One region of the Actinocorallia sp. A-T 12471 genome, then DNA from elsewhere that is predicted to be linked to it. Evidence: riboswitches for the same ligand, from Rfam matches in the RefSeq annotation. Region 1 holds a riboswitch; each other region holds the start of a gene.
What was found. A riboswitch is a leader RNA that binds a small molecule or an ion and turns the genes downstream of it on or off. The one in region 1 is predicted to bind cobalamin.

Region 1 (5,523 bases):
CGTGGTCGAGCTTCGCCGCCTGGATGAGCGTCCAGATCTGGGCGCGGATCGCCGGGAGCTTCGCCGGGTCCATCGCGGCGATGCCCGCGTGCTCGTCAAGGAGCTGTTCGAGCCGGGCGATGTCGCCGTAGCCGTCCGCGCGCGCCATCGGCGGAACCAGGTGGTCTACCAGGACGGCGTGCGCGCGGCGCTTGGCCTGCGTGCCTTCGCCGGGGTCGTTGACGAGGAAGGGGTAGATGAGGGGCAGGTCGCCGAGGGCCGCGTCAGGACCGCAGTCGGCAGACAGGCCAGCGCCCTTGCCGGGCAGCCACTCGAGGTTGCCGTGCTTGCCGACATGGACGACCGCGTGCGCGCCGAACGACTCCTCGAGCCACCGGTACGCGGCGAGATAGTGGTGACTGGGCGGAAGGTCCGGGTCGTGGTAGATCGCGATGGGGTTCTCGCCGAAACCGCGCGGCGGCTGCACCATCACCACGACGTTGCCCGCCGTCAGGGCGGCGAGCACGATGTCGCCGTCATGGACGAACAGGCTGCCCGGGGCCTCGCCCCAGTGCTCCACCATCGACGCGCGCAGGTCGTCGGGCAGCGTGTCGAAGAACGCGCGGTAGTCCGCGCCGGAGATGCGCACCGGGTTGGCGGCCAGGGCCTCCTCGGTCAGCCAGTTCTCGTCCTGGCCGCCCGCCGCGATGAGCGCGTGCATCAGGGCGTCGCCGTCCTGCGCGGCCGCTCCGGGCAGGTCGCCGACGTCGTACCCGCGCTCGCCGAGCGCGCGCAGGAGGCGGACCACGCTGCGCGGCGTGTCGAGGCCGACGGCGTTGCCGATGCGCGAGTGCTTCGTCGGGTAGGCCGACAGCATCAGCGCCACCCGCTTGTCGGCCGCGTCCACGTGCCGCAGGAGCGCGTGCCGGTAGGCGATCCCCGCGACGCGCGAGGCCCGCTCGGCGTCGGCGACGTAGACGGTCAGGCCGTCCTCGTCGATCTCCTTGAACGAGAACGGGACGGTGATGATGCGGCCGTCGAACTCGGGGATCGCCACCTGGGAGGCGGCGTCGAGCGGGGACAGGCCGTCGTCGTTGGCCGCCCACTCGGCGCGGCTGCTGGTCAGGCACAGGCCCTGCAGGATCGGGACGTCGAGGGCGGCGAGCGCGCCCACGTCCCACAGCTCGTCGTCGCCGCCCGCCGAGACCGCCCCCGGACGGGTGCCTCCGGCGGCCAGGACCGTCACCACAAGGGCGTCGGCGGTACCGAGGACGTCAAGGAGGTCGGCGGGGGCCGAGCGCAGGGAGGCGCAGTAGACGGGGAGCGGCCTTGCGCCCTTGTCCTCCAACGCCTCGCACAGGGCCTCGATGAAGGCGGTGTTCCCCGCCGTGTGGTGGGCCCGGTAGTACAGGACCGCTACCGTCGGGCCGTCTACGTCGCGCGCTGCGCGGTCGAGGGTTCCCCACACAGGGGTTTCCTGCGGGGCCTCGAAGCCGAAACCCGTCAGCAGGACGGTGTCAGACAGGAACTTGTACAGCTCGCCGAGGTTGGCCGCGCCGCCGTGCGCGAGGTACGCGTGCGCCTGCGCGGCGACACCCGACGGGACCGTGGACAGCTCCATCAACTCCGCGTCCGGAGCCTGCTCCCCGCCGAGGACGACGACCGGGACCTTCCCGGCGAGCAGGGCGTCGAGCCCTTCCTCCCAGGCCCTCCGGCCGCCCAGCAGCCGGACCACGACGAGCGAAGCGCCGTCGGTGAGGGCGGGGAGCTCGGCGGCGGTGAGACGGGCCGGGTTGCCGAGCCGGTAGGCCGCGCCGCAAGCGCGCGCGCTGAGCAGGTCGGTGTCGGACGTCGAAAGCAGCACGACAGTGCCGCCCTCAAAAACTGGCTCGCCCATGGCGACGGTCCTCCCTCGGGGTCCGCGCCCCGGTCGATGGTCGGGCGACGGGCGGGAGTGTCTGGCTTTCGGGCGGCCGTGGCCTCCGATCACAGTTGCGGGACAGCACCGGGCTCACACCGGATTTCCTCGCACGACTCGTCCCGCCCGACATTACCGGTTGCGGGCGGTTCGGCGGCAAGTGGCACCATGGCGACATGACCACCCCGCGTGAGCGTCCCGACGCCTGCCCCGGCGCGCTCCGTCCGCACACCGCCGCCGACGGCGCCCTGGCCCGCCTCAGGCTCCCCGGAGGCCGCGTCACGTCCGCCCAGCTCACCGCGCTGGCCGCCGCCGCCCGCGCGTTCGGCACGGGCGAGCTGGAACTCACCTCACGCGCCAACATCCAGATCCGCGGCATCGACCCGGCCCGCCTCCCGGCCCTCACCGCCCACCTCACCGCCGCGGGCCTGCTCCCTTCCCCGACCCACGAACGCGTCCGCAACATCACCGCCTCCCCCCTCACCCCCCAGACAAAGCCCCCCAGCCTCACACCCCAGCACGAAGCCTCCCCCCTGACCACGCAGCGCGACCCCTCCCCCTTGGCGGCACAGCGGGAACCCACCGACCCAGCCACGCGGGAGGAGGCTTCCGTCCTGGCCGCGCAGTGTGGGGCCTCCGCCTTGGCGGCGCGGCGGGAGCCCGTCGGCCCGGCCACGCGGGGCGAGTCACCCGCCTCGGCCGCGCGGGGCGAGGCCCTGGGCTCGGCCGCGTGGGGGGAGGCCCTCGGCTTGGCCACGTGGGGGGAGGCCCCCGGCTCGGCCGCGCGGGGGGAGGCCCCCGCCTCGGCCACGTGGGGCGAGGCCCCCGGCTCGGCCACACGGGGCGAGTCACCCGCCTCGGCCGCGCGGGGCGAGGCCCCCGGCTCGGCCACACGGGGCGAGTCACCCGCCTCGGCCACGTGGGGGGAGACCCTCGGCTTGGCCGCGCGGGGCGAGGCCCCCGGCCCGGCCGTGCGGAGGGAGGCCCTGGGCTCGGCCGCGCGGTGGGAGGTCCTCGGCCCGGCTATTCGGGCGGAGGCCCTGGCCGCGCACGCCGCTGACCTGGACGGGCGCGGTCTTTCCGGCGAGGCCCCCGGAGCAGCCGCGCATGCCTCTGACGCGGGAGTGCGCGGTGTTCCCGGTGCGGACGCGGGCGGAGCGGTCTCCGTCGCGGCCGAGTGCGCGGCCGGCCTCGCCGTGGGAGGAGAGGGGGACGGGTCGGGGCGGGTCGATATCGGGCCGCTTGTCAGCGCGCTGGACCGGGAGTTGTGCGCGCGGCCGGGGCTCGCGGCGCTGCCCGGAAGGTTCCTATTCGGGCTCGACGACGGGGGAGGCGACCGGCTTCCCCGCGCTGACGTGTCGGCGGTCGCACTCGACGCGTCAAGGTTCGCGCTGCGCCTAGCGGGCTCCGCCACGGGGCTGTGCGTGGCCGTCGCCGACGTCGTGCAAGCGCTGCTCGCCGCGGCGGAGTCCTTCCTCGCAGAGCGGGAGACGTTGGGCTCGTCGGCCTGGCGGCTCACCGAGCTGCCGGAAGCCGTGCCGGGCATTGTGCGCGCGCTGCGCGACCTGCCTTATGTGACCGACGCCTCTCCCGAAGACTCCGCGCGCAGCCGCGAGCCCAACGCGATCCCGTTGGGCTGCGTCCCCGGCGGCCTCGTGGTGGCCGGCGCTCCGCTCGGCCGCCTTACGGTCGAGCAGGCCGAGGTCCTTGCGACATGGGAGCAGATCGTCATAACGCCTTGGCGCAGCGTCGTCGTGACGGGCGGCCCCGAAACCGTCGAGGAACTGCGCAGATACGGCTTCATCCTCGACCCGCGTGACGCGCTCGCGGGGGTCACCGCGTGCACGGGACGTCCCGGCTGCGGCAAGGCCCTCGCCGACGTACGGGCCGACGCCCGGGCCGTCATGACCCCCGGCGCGGGAAGGGTCCACTGGTCCGGCTGCGAACGCCGCTGCGGCAGGCCGGAGGGCCCCGTCGTGGACGTCGTCGCGACGGCCGATGGCTACCGGGTGTCCGAAGGGCCGGTACTGTCCTCGCTCGTGACGGCGGGGGCCGCCGTCGGCGAAGCACGAGAGGGCTGAGTGATGGACTACATCCGCGACGGCGCGGAGATCTACCGGAGGTCGTTCGCGACGATCCGCGCCGAGGCACGCCTCACCGGGCTGCCCGACGACGTCGCCCGCGTCGTCGTGCGCATGATCCACACCTGCGGCATGACCGACCTCGTCGCCGACGTCGCCTGGTCGCCGGGCGCGGTCGCGTCGGGTCGGGCCGCCCTGCTCGGCGGCGCGCCGGTGCTGTGCGACGCCAAGATGGTCGCCTCGGGCATCACCCGCCGCAGGCTGCCCGCCGACAACAAGATCATCTGCACCCTCGACGACCCCGGCGTCCCCGAGCTCGCCGCGCGCTTGGCGACCACCCGTAGCGCCGCCGCACTCGACCTGTGGGGCGACCGCCTCGAAGGCGCGGTCGTGGCCATCGGCAACGCGCCCACCGCGCTGTTCCGGCTTCTCGAACTCGTCGCGGAGGGCGCGGGACGGCCCGCCCTCGTCATCGGGGTGCCGGTCGGGTTCATCGGCGCTGCCGAGTCCAAACAGGCGCTCGCAGACAGCGACCTGCCTTACGTCGTCGTCCACGGAAGACGCGGCGGCAGCGCGATGGCCGTCGCCGCCGTCAACGCCATCGCCAGCGAGGAGGAGTGATGCGCACCGGCAAGCTCTACGGGGTGGGCCTCGGCCCTGGGGACCCCGAACTGGTGACGGTCAAGGCAGCGCGGCTGATCGGCGCCGCGGAGGTGATCGCGTATCACGCGGCCCGTCACGGACGCAGTATCGCCCGTTCCGTAGCGGCCCCCTACCTTCGGCAAGGACAGGTGGAGGAGTTGCTCCTCTACCCCGTCACGACCGAGACAACGGACCACCCGGGCGGGTACAGGGGGGCGTTGGAGGAGTTCTACGAGGAGTGCGCCGCAAGGCTGGCCGCCCACCTTGACGCAGGACGCGACGTTGTGGTCCTCGCCGAAGGAGACCCGCTCTTCTACGGCTCCTACATGCACCTGCACAAGAGGCTCGCGCACACCTACGAGGCCGAGGTCGTCCCCGGAGTGACCTCGGTGAGCGGCGCGTCGGCGGCCCTCGGAAGGCCCCTCGTGGAGGGCGAGGAGACCCTGACGGTCCTGCCCGGCACCCTTCCCGAGGACGCACTAGCCGGGCACCTGTCCAGCGCCGACGCCGTTGCCGTCCTCAAGCTCGGCCGTACGTTCCCCAAGGTCAGGGCCGCGTTGGAGCGCGCAGGGCGGCTGGACGAGGCATGGTACGTGGAACGCGCGACGACCGGGACCGAACGGATCGAGCGCCTCGCGGAGGTGGATCCGGCCTCGGCCCCGTACTTCTCCCTCGCGCTCCTGCCGAGCCCGATGAACGCGCACGTGCCCGTGCGTCAGGAACTCTCCCCGTCACGCCCGGCCAAGGGCGAGGGCGAAGTCGTCGTCGTCGGACTCGGTCCCGCAGGACGCCCATGGCTGACGCCAGAGGCGCAGGACGCCTTGGCCGCCGCAGACACCCTCGTCGGTTACGGGCCCTACCTTGACCGCGTCCCGCCGAACCCGAGGCAGCGCCGCTTCCCGA
Region 2 (5,523 bases), on a different contig from region 1:
TACCTTGAGGCGAAGGCGCTCGGTATCGAGACCCGGCCTGCGCTCGTCGGACCCGTCACCTACCTGCTGCTCGCCAAGGCCGCGCCAGGCTCCCCCGACGGCTTCCGCCCGCTCGATCTGCTCGACGGCCTCGTCGAGGTGTACGCCGAGTTGCTTGAGCGGCTCGCGGGTGCGGGCGCGCAGTGGGTGCAGCTGGACGAGCCCGCCCTCGTCGGCGATCTGTCGGCCGAGGACATCGCGGCGGTAGAGCGCGCTTACAACCGGCTGTCTTCGCAGCCGAGCCGTCCGCGTGTCCTGCTCGCGACGTACTTCGGCACGATCGACGCGGCGGCGCTGAAGGCCCTTGCCGCCACCGGCGTCGAGGCGTTCGGGCTCGATCTCGTCGCGGGTCCCGGCAACGTCGACGTCGTCGCGTCGGTCGGCGGGCTGCTCGGCCGCACGATCGTCGCGGGCGTGGTGGACGGCCGCAACGTGTGGCGCGCCGACGCCCGCAAGGCCAAGGCCGCCTACGCGGTGCTGCTGGGCCTCGCGGGGCACGTGGAGCTGAGCACGTCGTGCTCGCTGCTGCACGTCCCGGTCGACCTCGACGCCGAGACCGGCCTCCCCGAGGCCGTCCGCGACCGCCTGGCGTTCGCCAGGCAGAAGGTCGCCGAGGTCGTCGCGCTGCGCACGATGCTCACCGCCGAGGACCCGCGCCCGGTCTCGCTCGAGGCGTACGCGGCCGGGACGAACCACGAGGTCCGCGCCCGTCTCGACGCGCTCGGCGACGCCCGTCGCGGCGACCGCGCCGCCCGGTTCGCCGCCCAGCGCGCCAGGCTCGGCCTGCCGGTGCTCGCGACGACGACGATCGGCTCGTTCCCGCAGACCGACGCGATCCGCAAGGCCCGCGCCGCGCACAAGGCGGGACGGATAGACGACGCCGCCTACCAGCAGGCGATGCGCGACGAGGTAGCGTCCGTCGTGGCCCTCCAGGAGGAGATCGGCCTCGACGTGCTCGTCCACGGCGAGCCCGAGCGCAACGACATGGTCCAGTACTTCGCCGAGCGGCTCGACGGGTACGCCGCGACCGACCACGGCTGGGTGCAGTCGTACGGGACGCGCTGTGTCCGCCCGCCGATCCTGCACGGCGACGTGTCGAGGCCCGAGCCCATGACCGTCGAGTGGGCCGAATACGCCCAGTCGCTGACGAACCGCCCGATAAAGGGCATGCTGACGGGTCCGGTGACGATGCTGGCGTGGTCGTTCGTCCGGGACGACCAGCCGCTCGCCGAGACCGCGCGGCAGGTCGCGCTCGCGCTGCGCGACGAGGTCGGCGACCTCGAGGCGGCCGGTATCGGCGTCGTCCAGGTGGACGAGCCCGCGCTGCGCGAGCTGCTGCCGCTGCGCGCCCGCGACCACGCCGCCTACCTCGAGTGGGCGGTCGGCGCGTTCCGGCTCGCGACGTCGGGCGCGGCCGACGCGACGCAGATCCACACGCACATGTGCTACGCGGAGTTCGGCGAGATCATCGGCGCGATCGCCGACCTCGACGCCGACGTCACCAGCGTGGAGGCGGCCCGCTCCCGGATGGAGCTGGTCGGCGACCTGCGCGCGGCGGGCTACCGGAACGGGATCGGGCCCGGCGTCTACGACATCCACTCGCCGCGCGTCCCGTCGGTCGAGGAGATCGAGCTGAACCTCCGGCGTGCGCTCCAGGCGGTCGACCCGGCCCGGCTGTGGGTCAACCCGGACTGCGGCCTGAAGACCCGCGCCTACCCCGAGACCGAGGCGGCGCTGCGCAACCTCGTCACCGCCGCCCGCCGCGTCCGCGCCACCCTCAACTGACACCCACCCCAACTACCCCAAACCCACCCCGCAGTCCCTTCGGGACTGCGGGGTGAAGGCACGCGCGCCCTCACGCCGACGGGCCCTGCGGGGTGAAGGACCCGGGGCCCTCTGACGCCGACGGTCCCGGCGGGTGAAGGACGCGCGGCCTCTGACACCGACGGCCCCTGCGGGCTGAAGGACCCGGGCCCTCAGACGCCGACGGTCCCTGCGGGACTGCGGGTGAAGAACGCGAAACGCTCGACGCCCTTAAACGTCGACGTCCCGTCGAGACTCCGGAGGGCACGGCATACGCAGTGCCCTCTGACGCCGACAGTCCCTTCGGGAACGCGGAGGGCGCGGCACACGCAGTGCCCTCTAACGTCGATGTCCCTGTGGGACTGTGGAGGGCGTGGGGCACGCGATGTCTTCGGACATCGACGGCCCCTGCAGGACTGCGGCGTAGGGGACGCGACACACAAGATCCCTTCACCCCGCAGTCCCTTCGGGACTGCGGGGAACGAAAAGACGCGCGGCCTCTGACGCCGACGATTCCTGCGGCGACCGCGGGAGGGACGCGTCACACGCGATGCGCTCTGACGCCGACGGTCTCTGCGGGGGCCGCAGGGAGGGGCGCGTCACACGCGATGTCCTCCAACGCCGACGGACCCTGTGAGGACTGCGGGGAGGGACGCTATACACGCGATGGCCTCTGATGCCGACAGGTCCTTCGGGGGCCGGAGGAGGGGCGGGCCTCTTGCGCTGATGGTTTCTTTGGGGGACGTGGGGAGGGGTGTCGGGTATGTGGTTCGTTCTGGGGCTTGGGGGTGGGGGGTGGGGGCGTGGCATTATGGGGGGGAAGGCGAGCGGGGGATGAGGAAGCCGGTGTTAGTCCGGCGCGGTCCCGCCACTGTGATCGGCGAGCCGGTCCCGAACTTCAAGCCACTGCCCTGCGGGGTGGGAAGGCCGGGATCCGGCGTTCGAGCCGTCAGCCAGGAGACTCACCCGTCTCGCCTCCTCGCAGAAATTGGGGCGGATCTCCCCGAGAGAGGACGGTGGCGGCGCATGCCGTACGCAGTGTGGAGCGCGCTGGAAGCGTGCCCTTCTCCCGGAAGGCCCCCCTTCATCCCGTGTCCGGCGTCGCGGAACGGCGGGCACGGCTTCCCCCGGGAGTACAACGATGGGTTTCCCCCGCAGGCTGCTCGGCCTGCCCCTGGCAGTCGCCCTCGCGCTCGGCGTCACCGCGTGCGGAGGTGACGACGACAAGGCCGCGCCGTCCGCCGACGCGCAAGGCTGCGTCGAGTCCTACGACGCGGCAACCGACTACTTCCCCGTGAAGCAGAAGCTCGAGCACGCGACCAACTTCACCCTCACCTACGCCAGGAACTACCAGGTCCTGACGGTCAAGCAGCCTTCGCCCGGCGCGAAGCCGCAGACGTACGTCCTGGTCCGCTGCGGCACCCCCGAGCCCGCGCTGACGGGCGAGCTGGAGGGCGCGGTGGCCGTCGAGACCCCGGTGCGGTCGCTGTTCTCGGCGTCCACGACCCATCTGCCCTTCCTCGCCGACCTCGGCGTCCTCGACGTGCTGAAGGGCGTCTCCTCGGCCGCCTACGTCACCTCCCCCGACGTGATCGAGCGGGTGCAGTCGGGCGCGGTCGCCGAGTACGCGTCGGGCCAGGAGATCGACGTGGAGAAGGTCGTCGGCGCGGCCCCCGACGTCCTGGTCACCGACGGCACCGAGAACCCCGGCTACCAGCCGCTGCGCGAGGCAGGGGTCGACGTCCTGGCGAACGCCGAGTGGCTCGAGTCGAGCCCGCTGGGCCGCGCCGAGTGGGTGAAGTTCTTCGCCGCGCTGACGGGTTCCGAAGCCAAGGCCGACCAGGTCTTCACGAAGGTCGCAGCCGACTACCGCACGCTCGCCGACAAGGTGAAGAACGCGGAGCCCACGACGGTCCTGCCCGGCACGATGTACTCGGGCCAGTGGTCGATCCCGAACGGCGGCAGCTACGTCGGCTCGCTGATCAAGGACGCGGGCGGCACCTACGCCTGGGCCGACACCGCAGGAACCGGCAGCACGACGCTCGACCTCGAGGCCGTGCTCGCCAAGGCCGAGGACGCCTCCACGTGGCTCGTCGTGGAGAACGGCTGGACGAAGCTCGCCGACGCCGAGAAGGCAGACGCGCGTTACGCGAAGTTCAAGGCGTTCCAGACGGGTGACGTGTGGTCGGCCAACAAGGTCCTCGGGCCGGGCGGCGGGAACGACTACTGGGAGCGCGGCGTGGCGCGGCCCGACCTGATCCTCGCCGACCTCGTCGCGATCCTGCACCCGGACCTCTCGCCGGGCCACGCGTTCACCTTCTACCGGAAGCTCGCGGCGTGACCGTCACGCGCTCCGCCCGTCCCGCGGCCGTGCGCCGCAGGACGGGCGTCCTGGCCGGTCTCGCCGCGCTGACGGCGGTCGCCTTCGTGCTCGCCGTCATGATCGGCTCGACGCCGCTGCCGCTCGGCTCGGTCCTCGCCGCGCTCGCCCGCGACGCCGACCAGGCCACCGAGACGATCGTGTGGACCGTGCGGCTGCCGCGCGCTGTCACCGCCGCGCTCGCGGGGGCCGCGCTCGCCGTCGCGGGCGTGCAGATGCAGACGCTGTTCCGCAACCCGTTGTCCGAGCCGTACATCCTCGGAGTGAGCTCGGGGGCGAGCCTCGGGGTCGCCCTCGTCGTCACCGGGTGGGGCGGCGGGAGCGCCGGCGCGTTCACCGCCGGGGTGGCGGGGCTCGGGAGGGTCGGCGTGGTGCTCGCCGCGTCGGCGGGGGCGGCCGCGGTGCTGCTGCTCGTGCTCGCGCTCGCGCGACGGGTGCGGTCGGTCGTGACGCTGCTCGTCATCGGCGTCATGGTCGGCTCGGCGGCGGTCTCGGTGATCACGCTGATGCTCGTCTACACCGAGCCGCGCCTCGCCCAGCAGTACATCGCGTGGGGGCTCGGCAGCTTCGCCGGGACGACCTGGGCCGACCTCGCGGTACTCGGTCCCGTCTGCGTCGGCGCGCTCGCCCTTGCGCTGGCCTGGATGAAGCCGCTCAACGCGCTGCTGCTCGGCGAGAACTACGCGCGGACGATGGGCGTGCACGTACGGCGGACAAGGACCGTGACGCTGCTCGTCGCGTCGGTGCTCGCGGGCGCGGTCACCGCGTTCTGCGGGCCCATCGCGTTCCTCGGGCTCGCGGTGCCGCACGTGACGCGGCTGCTGCTCGGCACCGCCGACCACCGCGTCCTGATGCCGGGGGTGCTGCTGCTCGGCGCGTGCGTCGCGCTGCTGTGCTGCGTCGCGACCCAGGCCCCCGGCAGCGGCGCGGTGCTGCCGCTCAACGCCATCACCACGCTGCTCGGCACGCCGGTGGTGATCGCCGTGCTGCTGCGCAGCAGGGCCGCGCGGATGGGACTGGCGGTATGAGCGGGTTCCGATTGCACGAAATGTCCGTCGGCTACCCCGCGCGACGGGCCAGGCCCGCCCACCGCGTCCTGGAAGACCTGACCGCGACGGCCGAGGCGGGCGAGCTGACCGTCCTGATCGGGCCGAACGGGGCAGGCAAATCGACGCTGCTGCGGACCCTCACCGGGCTGCAACCGCCGCTCGGCGGGGGCGCGACCCTCGACGGGACGGACATCGCGACGCTCTCGGCGGCGAAGCTGGCCCGTCGGCTCGCGGTGGTCCTCACCGAACGTG
Region 3 (5,523 bases), on a different contig from region 1:
CGCCGCGACGACTTCCCCCGCCATCTCGTCGGATAGCCCCGCCACCCGCTCGACCAGGGCCGCACGCTCGAGTGCGACGACCTTGCCCACGCTGTCGAGGCCGGCCCGCATGAGCGCCCGGTACACCCGCACCGGAAGCCCGAGATCCTCGATGGGCGTCCGATGCCGGACCGTCGACTCCGGCGTCACCGTGTACCCCTCCGCCACACCTTCGGACTTTTCCTCCACACCCCCACCTTCCACCCCAACCCTCCCGGACTCCGCAACCCACACTCGTCCGGTGTGTCGCGCCCACGCCTTCAACGCCCAGAAGGCCGCTCGACCGCCGTACCGCCACGCGGACCCCGACCACTCCCAGCAGGGCGCGCGCATGGGCGGCGGCCGCTCGCCTGCAGCGCACTCACGCAGACCTCCAGTCCGTGCCAGGCTCCGCACCTCTTGAACACCCGGCGTGGACGGCGGGCGCCCACTTGCAGCACGACCACGCAGACCACCGCGCTGCGCTGGCGTCGCTGCGCCTTGCGTACCCGGTGCGGACCGCCTGGCTGTGCCAAACTTCGCGCGCCTTGAGCACCTGTCGTGGACGGCGGGCGCCCACTTGCAGCACGGCCACGCAGACCGCCGCGCGGTGCTGGCGTCCCGCGCCTTGAGCGCCTGGCGTGGACGGTAGGCGCTGGATTGCGGCGCGACGCGCCGGACGCCGGGCTGCGCCTGCGCTGCGCGCCTTGGGTGCCTGGTGTGGGCGGTGCTGGGGCTGCGGGAGTGTGAGGGTGCTGGTGTGGACTCACGGGCCGCCGGGCTGTGCTGGCGTTGTGCCTTGGGTGCCGTGGTGTGGGCAGCGTTGGGGGGTGCGGGGGGGTGCGGGGGGGTGCGGGGGGGTGCGGGGGGGTGCGGGGGGGTGCGGGGGGGTGCGGGGGGTGCGGGGGGTGCGGGGGGTGCGGGGGTGCGGGGGTGCGGGGGGTGGTGTGGTCTCGCGGGCTGCTGGGCTGGGCTGGCTTTGTGTGTCTTGGGTGCGGGTGGTGCAGGTGGTGCGGGGGTGTGCGGATGCTGGTGTGGATTCGTGCGTCGCCGGTCTGTGGCGGCTTTGCGCGCCTTGGGTGCGCGTGGTGTGGGCGGCGTTGGGGGTGTGGGGGTGCTGGTGTGGGCTTGCGGGCTGCCGGGCTGGGCTGGCTTTGGGTGCCTTGGGCGCGCGTGGTGTGGGCGGTGTTGGGGGTGCGGGAGGGTGAGGGTGGTGGTGTGGGCTTGCGGGCTGGGCTGGCTTTGTGTGTCTTGGGTGCAGGTGGTGTGGGGGGGCGGGGCGGTGTTTGGGTGGGGTGGGGGAGGGCGGAGGGGGCTAGATGTTGAGGTTGTTGGGGGGTGGGGGTACTAGATGTAGAGTTCTCTTGCGCTGGTCCGCCCCGGGAGGGGTGGGGTGAGAGGGAATCCGGTGGGAATCCGGAGCTGCCCCGCAGCGGTGAAGGGGAACGGAAGCCGTCACAGAGCACTGGGTCCGGGAGGGCCTGGGAAGCGACGGCCGGTAGGCGAGTGGTGTGCGCCCCTGAGTCCGAAGACCTGCCCGCGCTGTTACGTCCATACGCCTCGAGGGAGGGCGGCGGACGCGTGCGCGGAGCTGTGCCGTGCGCCGTCCTCGCGCGCCTTCGGGCACATGCTGCGAGGGAGAGCAGATGACGGTGACCGTGGCGGCCCACGATCGCGAGCAGGCCATCCGGGAGGCCGCCGCGCGGGTCGCGGCAGACCCCGACCAGTCACGCGTCGCGGCGGGCCTGCTGGCCGGGCTGATCGCCGACGAGGCCGCCGGGGAGGGCGCGGTGTCGTTCGCGGCGTCGGTGGCGCTGGCGCACGCGCAGGGGCTGCTGAACGAGCGGACCGCGGCGTTCGTCGCCGAGCACGCGGCCGAGCTCGACGCGCTGGTCGACCACGCCGCCGACGCGCGCCTCGAGTACTTCGGGATGCGGACGGTCTACGACAGGTACCTGCTGCGCCACCCCGTCACGCGCCGGGTGATCGAGCGGCCGCAGTACTTCTTCCTGCGGGTCGCGTGCGGGCTCGCCGACACCGTCGCCGAGGCGGGCCGGCTGTACGGGCTGATGTCGCGGCTCGAGTACCTGCCGTCGTCGCCGACGCTGTTCAACTCGGGCGCGGCCCGTCCGCAGCTTTCGTCGTGCTTCCTGCTGGATTCGCCGCGTGACGAGCTCGAGTCCATCTACGAGAGGTACGCGCAGGTCGCGCGACTGTCGAAGTACGCGGGCGGGATCGGGATCGCCTGGTCGCGGATCCGTTCGCGCGGTTCGCTCATCCGCGGCACGAACGGGCACTCCAACGGGATCGTGCCGTGGCTGCGCACGCTTGACGCGTCCGTCGCGGCGGTCAACCAGGGCGGGCGGCGCAAGGGCGCGGCGTGCGTGTACCTGGAGCCGTGGCACGCCGACGTCGAGGAGTTCCTCGAGCTGCGCGACAACACGGGTGAGGACGCGCGGCGCACGCACAACCTGAACCTCGCGCACTGGATCCCCGACGAGTTCATGCGCCGCGTCGAGGCCGACGCCGAGTGGTCGCTGTTCGACCCGAAGGAGGTCCCCGAGCTTGTCGACCTGTGGGGCGCGGAGTTCGATGCCGCCTACCGGGCCGCCGAGGAGTCGGGACGGTACGTCAGGCGGGTGTCGGCGCGCGCGCTGTACGGGCGGATGATGCGGACGCTCGCGCAGACCGGGAACGGCTGGATGACGTTCAAGGACGCCGCGAACCGCGCCTGCAACCAGACGGCCGAGCCGGGCAACGTGGTGCACCTGTCGAACCTGTGCACGGAGATCCTCGAGGTCACCAGCGACGGGGAGACCGCGGTGTGCAACCTCGGCTCCGTCAACCTCGCCCGACATGTCGGACCTGACGGGTTCGACTTCGCGCGGCTGCGCGAGACCGTCAAGACGGCCGTGCGGTTCCTCGACCGCACGATCGACCGCGGCTTCTACCCGACCGACGAGGCGCGCGGCGCGAACCTGCGGTGGCGTCCGGTGGGCCTCGGCGTCATGGGCCTCGCCGACGTGTTCTTCACGCTGCGGCTCCCGTTCGACTCGCCCGAGGCGCGCGAGCTGTCCACGGCGATCGCCGAGGAGATCGCGCTCGCCGCGTACGGGACGTCGTCGGAGCTGGCCGAGGAGCTCGGCGCGCACCCGTCGTACGGGGCGACGCGGGCGGCGCGCGGCGTGCTGCACCCCGACCACTTCCCGGGCGCGGCGCGCAGCACCGAGTGGGCCGAGCTGCGGGAGCGCGTGGCGCGGACGGGCCTGCGCAACTCGCTGCTCGTGGCGATCGCGCCGACGGCGACGATCGCGTCGATCGCGGGCTGCTACGAGTGTGTGGAGCCGCAGGTCAGCAATGTGTTCAAGCGCGAGACGCTGTCGGGCGAGTTCCTCCAGGTGAACCGCTACCTCGTGCGCGACCTGCGCGAGCGCGGCCTGTGGATTCCGGAGATCCGCGACGCGATCAAGCGCGCGGAAGGGTCGATCCAGGACATCCCGGTCCTCGACGACGACCTCAAGGCGCTCTACCGGACGGCGTGGGAGCTGCCGCAGCGCGCGCTCATCGACCTTGCCGCCGCGCGGACGCCGTTCATCGACCAGTCGCAGTCGCTGAACCTGTTCATGGCGACGCCGACGATCGGCAAGTTGTCCTCGATGTACTCCTACGCGTGGAAGTCGGGGCTGAAGACCACCTACTACCTGCGGTCGCGTCCGGCCACCCGGATCACGCAGACCACCGTCCCCGCCCAGGCGGCCGCGGCGGGCCCCGGCGACGCCGTCACGTCCGGCGTCGTGCCGGTCGCGACGATCGACGCCGACGCCGTCGCGTGCTCCCTGGAGAACCCCGAGATCTGTGAGGCGTGCCAGTAATGACGCTGCTCGACCCGGGCATGGACCTGACGCTCAGGCCCATGCGTTACCCGGACTTCTACGACCGTTACCGCGCGGCGATCCGCAACACGTGGACGGTGGAGGAGGTCGACCTGGCCTCCGACCTCGCCGACCTCGCGAAGCTGACGCCCGAGGAGCTGCACCTGGTGAAGCGGCTCGTGGCGTTCTTCGCGACGGGTGATTCGATCGTCGCGAACAATCTCGTGCTGAACCTGTACAAGCACGTCAACAGCCCCGAGGCGCGGCTGTACCTTTCGCGGCAGCTGTTCGAGGAGGCCGTGCACGTCCAGTTCTATCTGACGCTGCTCGACACCTACCTCAGCGAGGACGAGGAGCGGGTCCAGGCGTTCGCGGCGATCGAGCACATCCCGTCGATCCGGGCGAAGGGCGAGTTCTGCTTCCGCTGGATCGACTCGATCTCCGGCCTTGACGAGCTGCGCACGGCCGAGGACAGGCGGGGTTTCCTGCTGAACCTCATCTGTTTCGCCGCGTGCATCGAGGGCCTGTTCTTCTACGGGGCTTTCGCGTACGTGTACTGGCTGCGTTCGCGCGGTCTGCTCAACGGCCTCGCCTCCGGGACGAACTGGGTGTTCCGTGACGAGTCCCTGCACATGGACTTCGCGTTCGCGGTCGTGGACACCGTCCGGGCCGAGGAGCCCGGGCTGTTCGACGACAAGCTGACCGCGCAGGTCACCGAGATGCTTGAGGAGGCGGTGGAGGCCGAGCTGGCCTTCGCGCACGACCTGTGCGGGGAGGGCCTGCCGGGGATGTCGGCGGTCGACATGCGCTCCTACCTGGAGTACGTGGCCGACCGGCGGCTCGCGCGGCTCGGCATGCCGGCGCGGTACGGGACGGCGAACCCGTTCGCGTTCATGGAGCTGCAGGACGTGCAGGAGCTGTCGAACTTCTTCGAGCGCCGCGTGTCGGCCTACCAGGTCGCGGTCGAAGGGTCGGTCGCGTTCGACGAGGATTTCTGAGGCATGATCGGGACGGGTCGGCGTCGGTGCGGCGGCCCGTCCCCTCCTGGCAGGTTCGGCCCATCGTCGCAGTTCAGCCAGCAGGTGCAAGCCATATGTCCGGTTGTTCCTTGAATGTGCGATAGATAGGGTGAGGTCGTGACGACGTTCCGGATCAGCGAGGCCGCCGAACTGCTCGGGGTCAGCGCCGACACCGTGCGGCGCTGGGTGGACGGCGGCAGGCTGGAAGCCGAACGCGACGACAACGGGCACCGCATCGTCACCGGCAGGGCGCTCGCGACCTTCGCGCGCGCCCAGGTCGGGACGGACGGGGCCGACGGCAGGTCGTCGGCGCGCAACCGGTTCCGCGGCATCGTGACGGAGGTCCGCAGGGACACCGTCATGGCGCAGGTGGAGCTGGCGTCGGGGCCGTTCCGGGTCGTCTCGCTGATGAGCAGGCAGGCCGCCGACGACCTCGGGCTCGAGCCCGGCGTGGTCGCGGTCGCCGTCATCAAGTCCACGAACGTCGTCGTGGAGTTGCCGTGACGACCTCCCGAAGGAGACCCCCGTGTTCCGACGCGCGCTCACGCTCGCGCTGCCCGTCCTGCTCGCCTTCACCGCCGCGTGCGGCGGCGGTGACGACACCGAGGCCAAGA
Region 4 (5,523 bases), on a different contig from region 1:
CGCGCGCGGCGGGATCGTGGACGAGGCCGCGCTCGACCTGGCCCTCACCGAGGGCCGCGTCGCCGGCGCCGGTCTCGACGTGTTCTCCAGCGAGCCGATGACCGAGAGCCCGCTGTTCAAGCACGACAACATCGTCGTCACCCCGCACCTCGGCGCGTCCACCCACGAGGCGCAGGAGAAGGCGGGCACGCAGGTCGCCAAGTCGGTCAAGCTCGCGCTGTCGGGCGAGTTCGTGCCGGACGCGGTCAACGTGCAGGGCGGCGCGGTCGCCGAGGACGTCAAGCCGGGTCTGCCGCTCGCCGAGAAGCTGGGCCGCGTGTTCACCGCGCTGGCCGCCGGCGTCCCGGTCCGGCTCGACGTGATCGTGCGCGGCGAGATCACCGCCCACGACGTCAAGGTGATCGAGCTGGCGGCGCTGAAGGGCGTGTTCTCCGACGTCGTCGAGGAGTCGGTGACCTTCGTCAACGCGCCGCTGGTCGCCTCCGAGCGCGGCGTGGAGGTCTCGCTGGTCACCAGCGAGGAGTCCCCGGCGTGGCGCAACGTCATCACCGTCAAGGGCACCATGGCCGACGGCGAGGTCGTCTCGGTCTCCGGCACCCTGTCCGGTCCGCGCAACTGGGAGCGGATCGTCGAGATCAACGGCTTCGACGTCGAGCTGTCGCCCGCGCCGCACATGGCGATCCTCGGCTACATCGACAAGCCGGGCGTCATCGGCGTCATCGGCAAGCTGCTCGGCGACCGCGGCATCAACATCGCGGGCATGCAGGTCGGCCGTGACGCCAAGGGCGGCAAAGCGCTGACCGTGCTGACCGTCGACTCCGCGATCGACCAGAACGTGCTGGAGTCCATCGCCGAGGAGATCGGCGCGGGCCTGGTCCGCCGGGTCGAGCTCGGCGAGTGACCCTCTGACGCGTAAGACACGCCCGCCCGGCTCGTCCGGGCGGGCGTTCTTCGTTACCGCTGGTCGCGGGGCCGCGGCTGTCCGGAAGCGGTCGGGCGGCGCGGCGGCGCGTGATGCGATGCTTGAACCGTCGCCTCTGGCGGTTGTCTTGACTTCCTCACGGCCGCGTAAGGGCTGCCGCCTGTTTTAGAGAGTTCCGCCCGGCGGCGAGAAATGCGGCGACTGCCCGCTGTAAAAGACACTGGTGAACTGCGAACCGTCGGCAGAAGGCAGGCGTCAGATGGTCCGTGACCGCGAGGTCGAGGTGTGGCCCGGGACGCAACCGAGAGTTGAGGGCTTGTCGTGACGCGCTGGGGAATCTTCGCTCCCGATGTGGGCACCGCGTGGCCGCTGCGCGGCAGGGACGCCGACATGGCCGAGGTGCGGACGGCGGTGCTCGACCCGTCGCTCGCGGGGGCCGTCATCGTCGGGCCGGGCGGCGTCGGCAAGTCGAGGCTGCTGCACGAGTTCGCCGCGACGGTGGACACGCCGGTCCTCGAGGCCAGGGCGGGCCAGGCCCCCGCCGTCCGGTTCGGGGCGTTCGCCCATCTCCTGCCGATACGCACGCCCGTCAAGGACGTCGCGGGGGCGGTCGAGGCGCTGCTGACGCGCGCGGGCGAGGGCACCTTCACCGTCGCCGCCGACGACGTGCACGACCTCGACGCCGACTCGGGCCTGCTGCTCGCCGAACTCGTCGCCACCGGACGCGTCAGGCTCGTCGCCGCGGGCCGTGAGCTGCCCGAGGCGCTGGCCGGGCTCGCGCTCGGCAAGGTCGAGCTCGCCCCGCTGGCCGACCTTGCCGGGCTCGCCGAGGTGGACGAGCCCACCGGCGAGTACCTCGCCGAGGCGACCGGCGGCGACCTGCGGCTGTTGCACGAGCTGCTGCGCGCCGGACGCGCCACCGGCGTCCTGGACGGCGGCCAGTGGAAGGAGGTGCCCGCGCGCTCAGGCGAGGGGCCCGCCTCCCTTGAAGAGGCCATCGCGCGCGCGTCGCTGCTCGCCTCGCTCGGCGCGCCGGAAGAGGCCGAGCTGATGCTCGCCGACGCGCCGCGCCGCCCCGAGGACAAGGCGCGCACCGTGCTCGCCTGCGCCCGCGCGGCCGTCCTCGCCTACGGGCTGGGCCGCGCCGAGGACGCCGACCGGGTCCTGTCCGTCGCGTTGGAGACCGTCGGGATGCCCGCCGCGCGTCAGCGGCTGCTCGCGCAGCGCGCGGCGTTCGCGGTGCACCGGGCGAGCAGCCGCGAGGCGTTCGACCTCGCCGACGACGCCGCCGAGCTCAGCGACGCCGACCCGGCGATCCGCGCGCGGATCGACACCGTCGAGGCGGTCACCGCCGCGCTCACCGGCCAGGCCACGGCCGCGCTCGACAAGGTGCGCGCCGGGCTGCGCCACGCCGACCACTGGCACGAGCACGCCCCCGAGTCCGGGCCGCTGCTCGAGTTCGCGCGGTCCTGGGTGTGGATCAGCGTCGGCGACCTCGACGCCGCCGCCGAGCACGGCGTCCCGTCCGACGATCCCGTCGCGCGCGCCGCGACCCGCGCCCGCGTGGCCCGCGCGCGCGGCCAGGTGCACGCCGCGCTGCGCGAGGGCTGGGACGGCGCGCGGATGCTCGAGCGCGGCAGGTCGCTGTTCGCCGGTCCTTGCCTGGGCGAGCTCGCGCACTCCGCCGCGCTCGCGGGCGACCTCGCGACGGCACGGCACGCGCTCGCCGAGGCCGACCGCCGCGCCCTGCCGACGCTGCGCGCGCTGTGGTTCCCCGTCGCGCTCGCCCGCCCCTGGCTGCTCGTCGCCCAGGGCGCGACCGGCGCGGCAGTCCACGGCCTGCTCGACGCAGCGGCCGCCGCCGAGGCCCTTGAGCTGCGGCCCTATGCGCTGACGGCCCTGCACGACGTCGTCAGGCTCGGCGCGGCCGGCGTCGTCGCCGACCGGCTCGCCCACCTCGCCGAGGACGCCGAGGGCGACCTCGCCGCGCTGTGCGCGCGGCACGCCGAGGCGTCGGCGGCGGGCGACTGGTCGGGCCTGATCGGCGTGTCGTTCGAGTTCGAGGAGCTCGGCATGGCGCTGCACGCGGCCGAGGCCGCCGCGCAGGCCGCCGAGGTGCACTGGGACAAGCAGCAGGCCGCCGCGGCCGGGACCAGGGCCTGGGTGCTCGCCCAGCGCTCGGACCAGGTCCGCACGCCCGCGCTGCGCACCGCCGCCGTGCCCGACCTCAGCCGCATCCAGTACGAGATGGCCGAACTCGTCGCGGCGGGCCGCACCGAGCCGGAGATCGCCGAGCAGATGGCGATGCCGGCCAAGGCCGTCGCCGAGCAGATCGCCGAGATCTGCGCGCGCCTTGGCGTCTCGGGGCCCGAGCGGCTCGCGGTGCTGCTGTCACCGCCGGTCTGAACGCACGAAGCGCCGGGCGGCTGCGTGCCGCCCGGCGCTCGCGTGCGGACTAGGCGTCCGCGTGCGCCGGCTGCGCGACGGCGACGGGAGCCGCCGCGCGCAGTCCGAGCAGGCCGAACACCACGCCGAGCGACGTCCAGAGGATGACGGCTGAGGCGGCCGCCAGAATCCGGAAGTCCCACAGCAGCTCCGGCGGCACCGGAAGCTCGTCGGGGTTGGCCGGGAGCAGGAACAGCACGGCGAGCCCGACGACGCCGACCGCGCCGGTCGCGAGCTGCCGGAGATGGTCGGGCTTCACCCGCAGCGCCGCGTTCACCCGCCACGCGACGAACATCGCCGCGAGGCCGATGACGATGGCGGCGGCCCACGTGACGGTCCGCTGCTCCAGCGTGCCCTCGTCGCCGACGCCCGGAGGATTGGCCGGGTAGCGGACGAACGGGAGCAGCCAGAAGCCCGCGAACGCGGCTCCGGCGAGCGTCAGGGAACGCTGCCAGGGCCGCTCATCGGACGTGCGGCGGAAGACCGCCCAGTAGACGGCGGCGAACAGGATGCCCAGGGCGATGCCCGCCCCGACCGACGACAGGACGAGTCCGAAGTGCTGCTCGGTGCGGGTGAACACCTCCTCGGCGTGCTCGTGGACGCCCGACGCGGCGGCCTCGGCCGCCGAACGCTCGCCTTCGAGCTCGACGGCGCGGTCCATGACGGGTTCGGCGACGAAGAAGCCGAAACCGCCCGAGATGAGGCCCGCGAGGGCACCGGCGATGACGCCCCGGCCGATCAGGCGGGGCAGGAGTTCGGCGGCCATCAGTGGCAGGGCGCGCCGAAGAGGTGCCTACCGTCGTGCGCGAGCTCGTGCAGGACGGTCTGCGGTGCGAAGAAAAGGGCGTAGAGGGTGGCGAACGCCAGCACGACGGCGATGGCCAGGAACACGAAGTTGCGGACGTCGCTGACGGACGCGGGCTGCGCGCCCGCTCCCGCCGTCGTCTCGGGGGTGCTCATAGGGGTCTCCTTTCGGGGTGCCTCGCCCCGAACCAGGGAGGACGACGGGTCAGTGTCCTGACTCTCCGGCCGTGGCCGGATCACAGTGGCGGGACCGTCCCGGACTCTCACCGGGTTCCTGCACACCGTCGCCTCTGTATGTATTTGTCCTTTGGAGGGTCCTCTGCCGCGCGGCGGTTCGTCAAGCAGGCGGGGGAGCGTTCCAGGCCACTTCCCAGGCCACTCCCCAGGTCATTGCGTCGGCGCGATGCCGGACATGTTCTGAAATGTGAGACGGATGACCGATGACTGAGACGGATGCACTAGAATGCCGCCATGGCAACCCGCAACATCCGACTCGCAGTCGTCGCCGGTGACGGCATCGGTCCCGAGGTCGTCGCCGAGGGCCTGAAGGTCCTCGACGTGATCGCCGGTCAGTATGACCTGGCGATCGAGCAGACCGCCTACGACCTGGGCGCGGCCCGGTGGCACAGGACCGGCGAGGTCCTCCCGGACTCGGTCCTCGAGGAGATCCGCGGGCAGGACGCCATCCTCCTCGGCGCGGTCGGCGACCCGACGGTCCCGTCGGGCACCCTGGAGCGCGGGCTGCTGCTGAAGCTGCGCTTCGCCCTCGACCACTACGTGAACCTGCGCCCGGTCAAGCTGTTCCCCGGTGTGCAGACCCCGCTGGCGGACGTCGCCCCCGAGGACATCGACATGATCGTCGTCCGCGAGGGCACCGAGGGGCCGTACACCGGCGTCGGCGGCGTGCTGCGCAAGGGCACCCCGCACGAGATCGCCACCCAGGAGAGCGTCAACACCGCCTTCGGCGTCGAGCGCGTCGTGCGGTACGCCTTCCAGATCGCCGCGGGCCGGCCGCGCAAGAAGCTCACGCTGGTCCACAAGGACAACGTGCTGACCTTCGCGGGCGAGCTGTACCAGCGGATCCTCAAGCAGGTCGGCGCGGAGTTCCCCGAGGTCACCACCGACTACATGCACGTCGACGCGGCGACCATGTTCTTCGTGAACAACCCGTCGCGGTTCGACGTGATCGTCACCGACAACCTGTTCGGCGACATCATCACCGACATCGGCGCGGCCATCGCGGGCGGCATCGGCCTCGCGGCGTCCGGCAACGTCAACCCCGACAGGACCGCGCCGTCGATGTTCGAGCCGGTCCACGGCAGCGCCCCCGACATCGCGGGCCAGGGCAAGGC

Region 2: another riboswitch for cobalamin. It lies ahead of R9X44_RS20830 (ABC transporter substrate-binding protein); the one in region 1 lies ahead of cobN (cobaltochelatase subunit CobN).
Region 3: another riboswitch for cobalamin. It lies ahead of R9X44_RS22590 (ribonucleoside-diphosphate reductase subunit alpha); the one in region 1 lies ahead of cobN (cobaltochelatase subunit CobN).
Region 4: another riboswitch for cobalamin. It lies ahead of R9X44_RS04545 (CbtB domain-containing protein); the one in region 1 lies ahead of cobN (cobaltochelatase subunit CobN).

What each region holds. Positions count from the first base shown of each region.
Region 1 is NZ_JAWZTE010000002.1:96,053-101,575, reverse strand. Features, by position in the region: gene cobN (cobaltochelatase subunit CobN) at 1-1,876, opposite strand, end outside; cobalamin riboswitch at 1,911-2,040, opposite strand; gene R9X44_RS05615 (hypothetical protein) at 2,074-3,978, shown strand; gene R9X44_RS05610 (precorrin-8X methylmutase) at 3,979-4,599, shown strand; gene R9X44_RS05605 (precorrin-2 C(20)-methyltransferase) at 4,599-5,523, shown strand, end outside.
Region 2 is NZ_JAWZTE010000007.1:128,204-133,726, forward strand. Features, by position in the region: gene metE (5-methyltetrahydropteroyltriglutamate--homocysteine S-methyltransferase) at 1-1,824, shown strand, start outside; cobalamin riboswitch at 2,677-2,806, shown strand; gene R9X44_RS20830 (ABC transporter substrate-binding protein) at 2,984-4,183, shown strand; gene R9X44_RS20835 (iron ABC transporter permease) at 4,180-5,250, shown strand; gene R9X44_RS20840 (ABC transporter ATP-binding protein) at 5,247-5,523, shown strand, end outside.
Region 3 is NZ_JAWZTE010000008.1:169,893-175,415, forward strand. Features, by position in the region: gene R9X44_RS22585 (PfkB family carbohydrate kinase) at 1-228, opposite strand, end outside; cobalamin riboswitch at 1,372-1,574, shown strand; gene R9X44_RS22590 (ribonucleoside-diphosphate reductase subunit alpha) at 1,665-3,890, shown strand; gene R9X44_RS22595 (ribonucleotide-diphosphate reductase subunit beta) at 3,890-4,888, shown strand; gene R9X44_RS22600 (helix-turn-helix transcriptional regulator) at 5,027-5,413, shown strand; gene modA (molybdate ABC transporter substrate-binding protein) at 5,436-5,523, shown strand, end outside.
Region 4 is NZ_JAWZTE010000001.1:960,456-965,978, forward strand. Features, by position in the region: gene serA (phosphoglycerate dehydrogenase) at 1-901, shown strand, start outside; partial or broken gene R9X44_RS35685 ((2Fe-2S)-binding protein) at 1,092-1,136, shown strand; gene R9X44_RS04535 (hypothetical protein) at 1,244-3,328, shown strand; gene R9X44_RS04540 (CbtA family protein) at 3,378-4,133, opposite strand; gene R9X44_RS04545 (CbtB domain-containing protein) at 4,133-4,327, opposite strand; cobalamin riboswitch at 4,357-4,490, opposite strand; gene R9X44_RS04550 (3-isopropylmalate dehydrogenase) at 4,643-5,523, shown strand, end outside.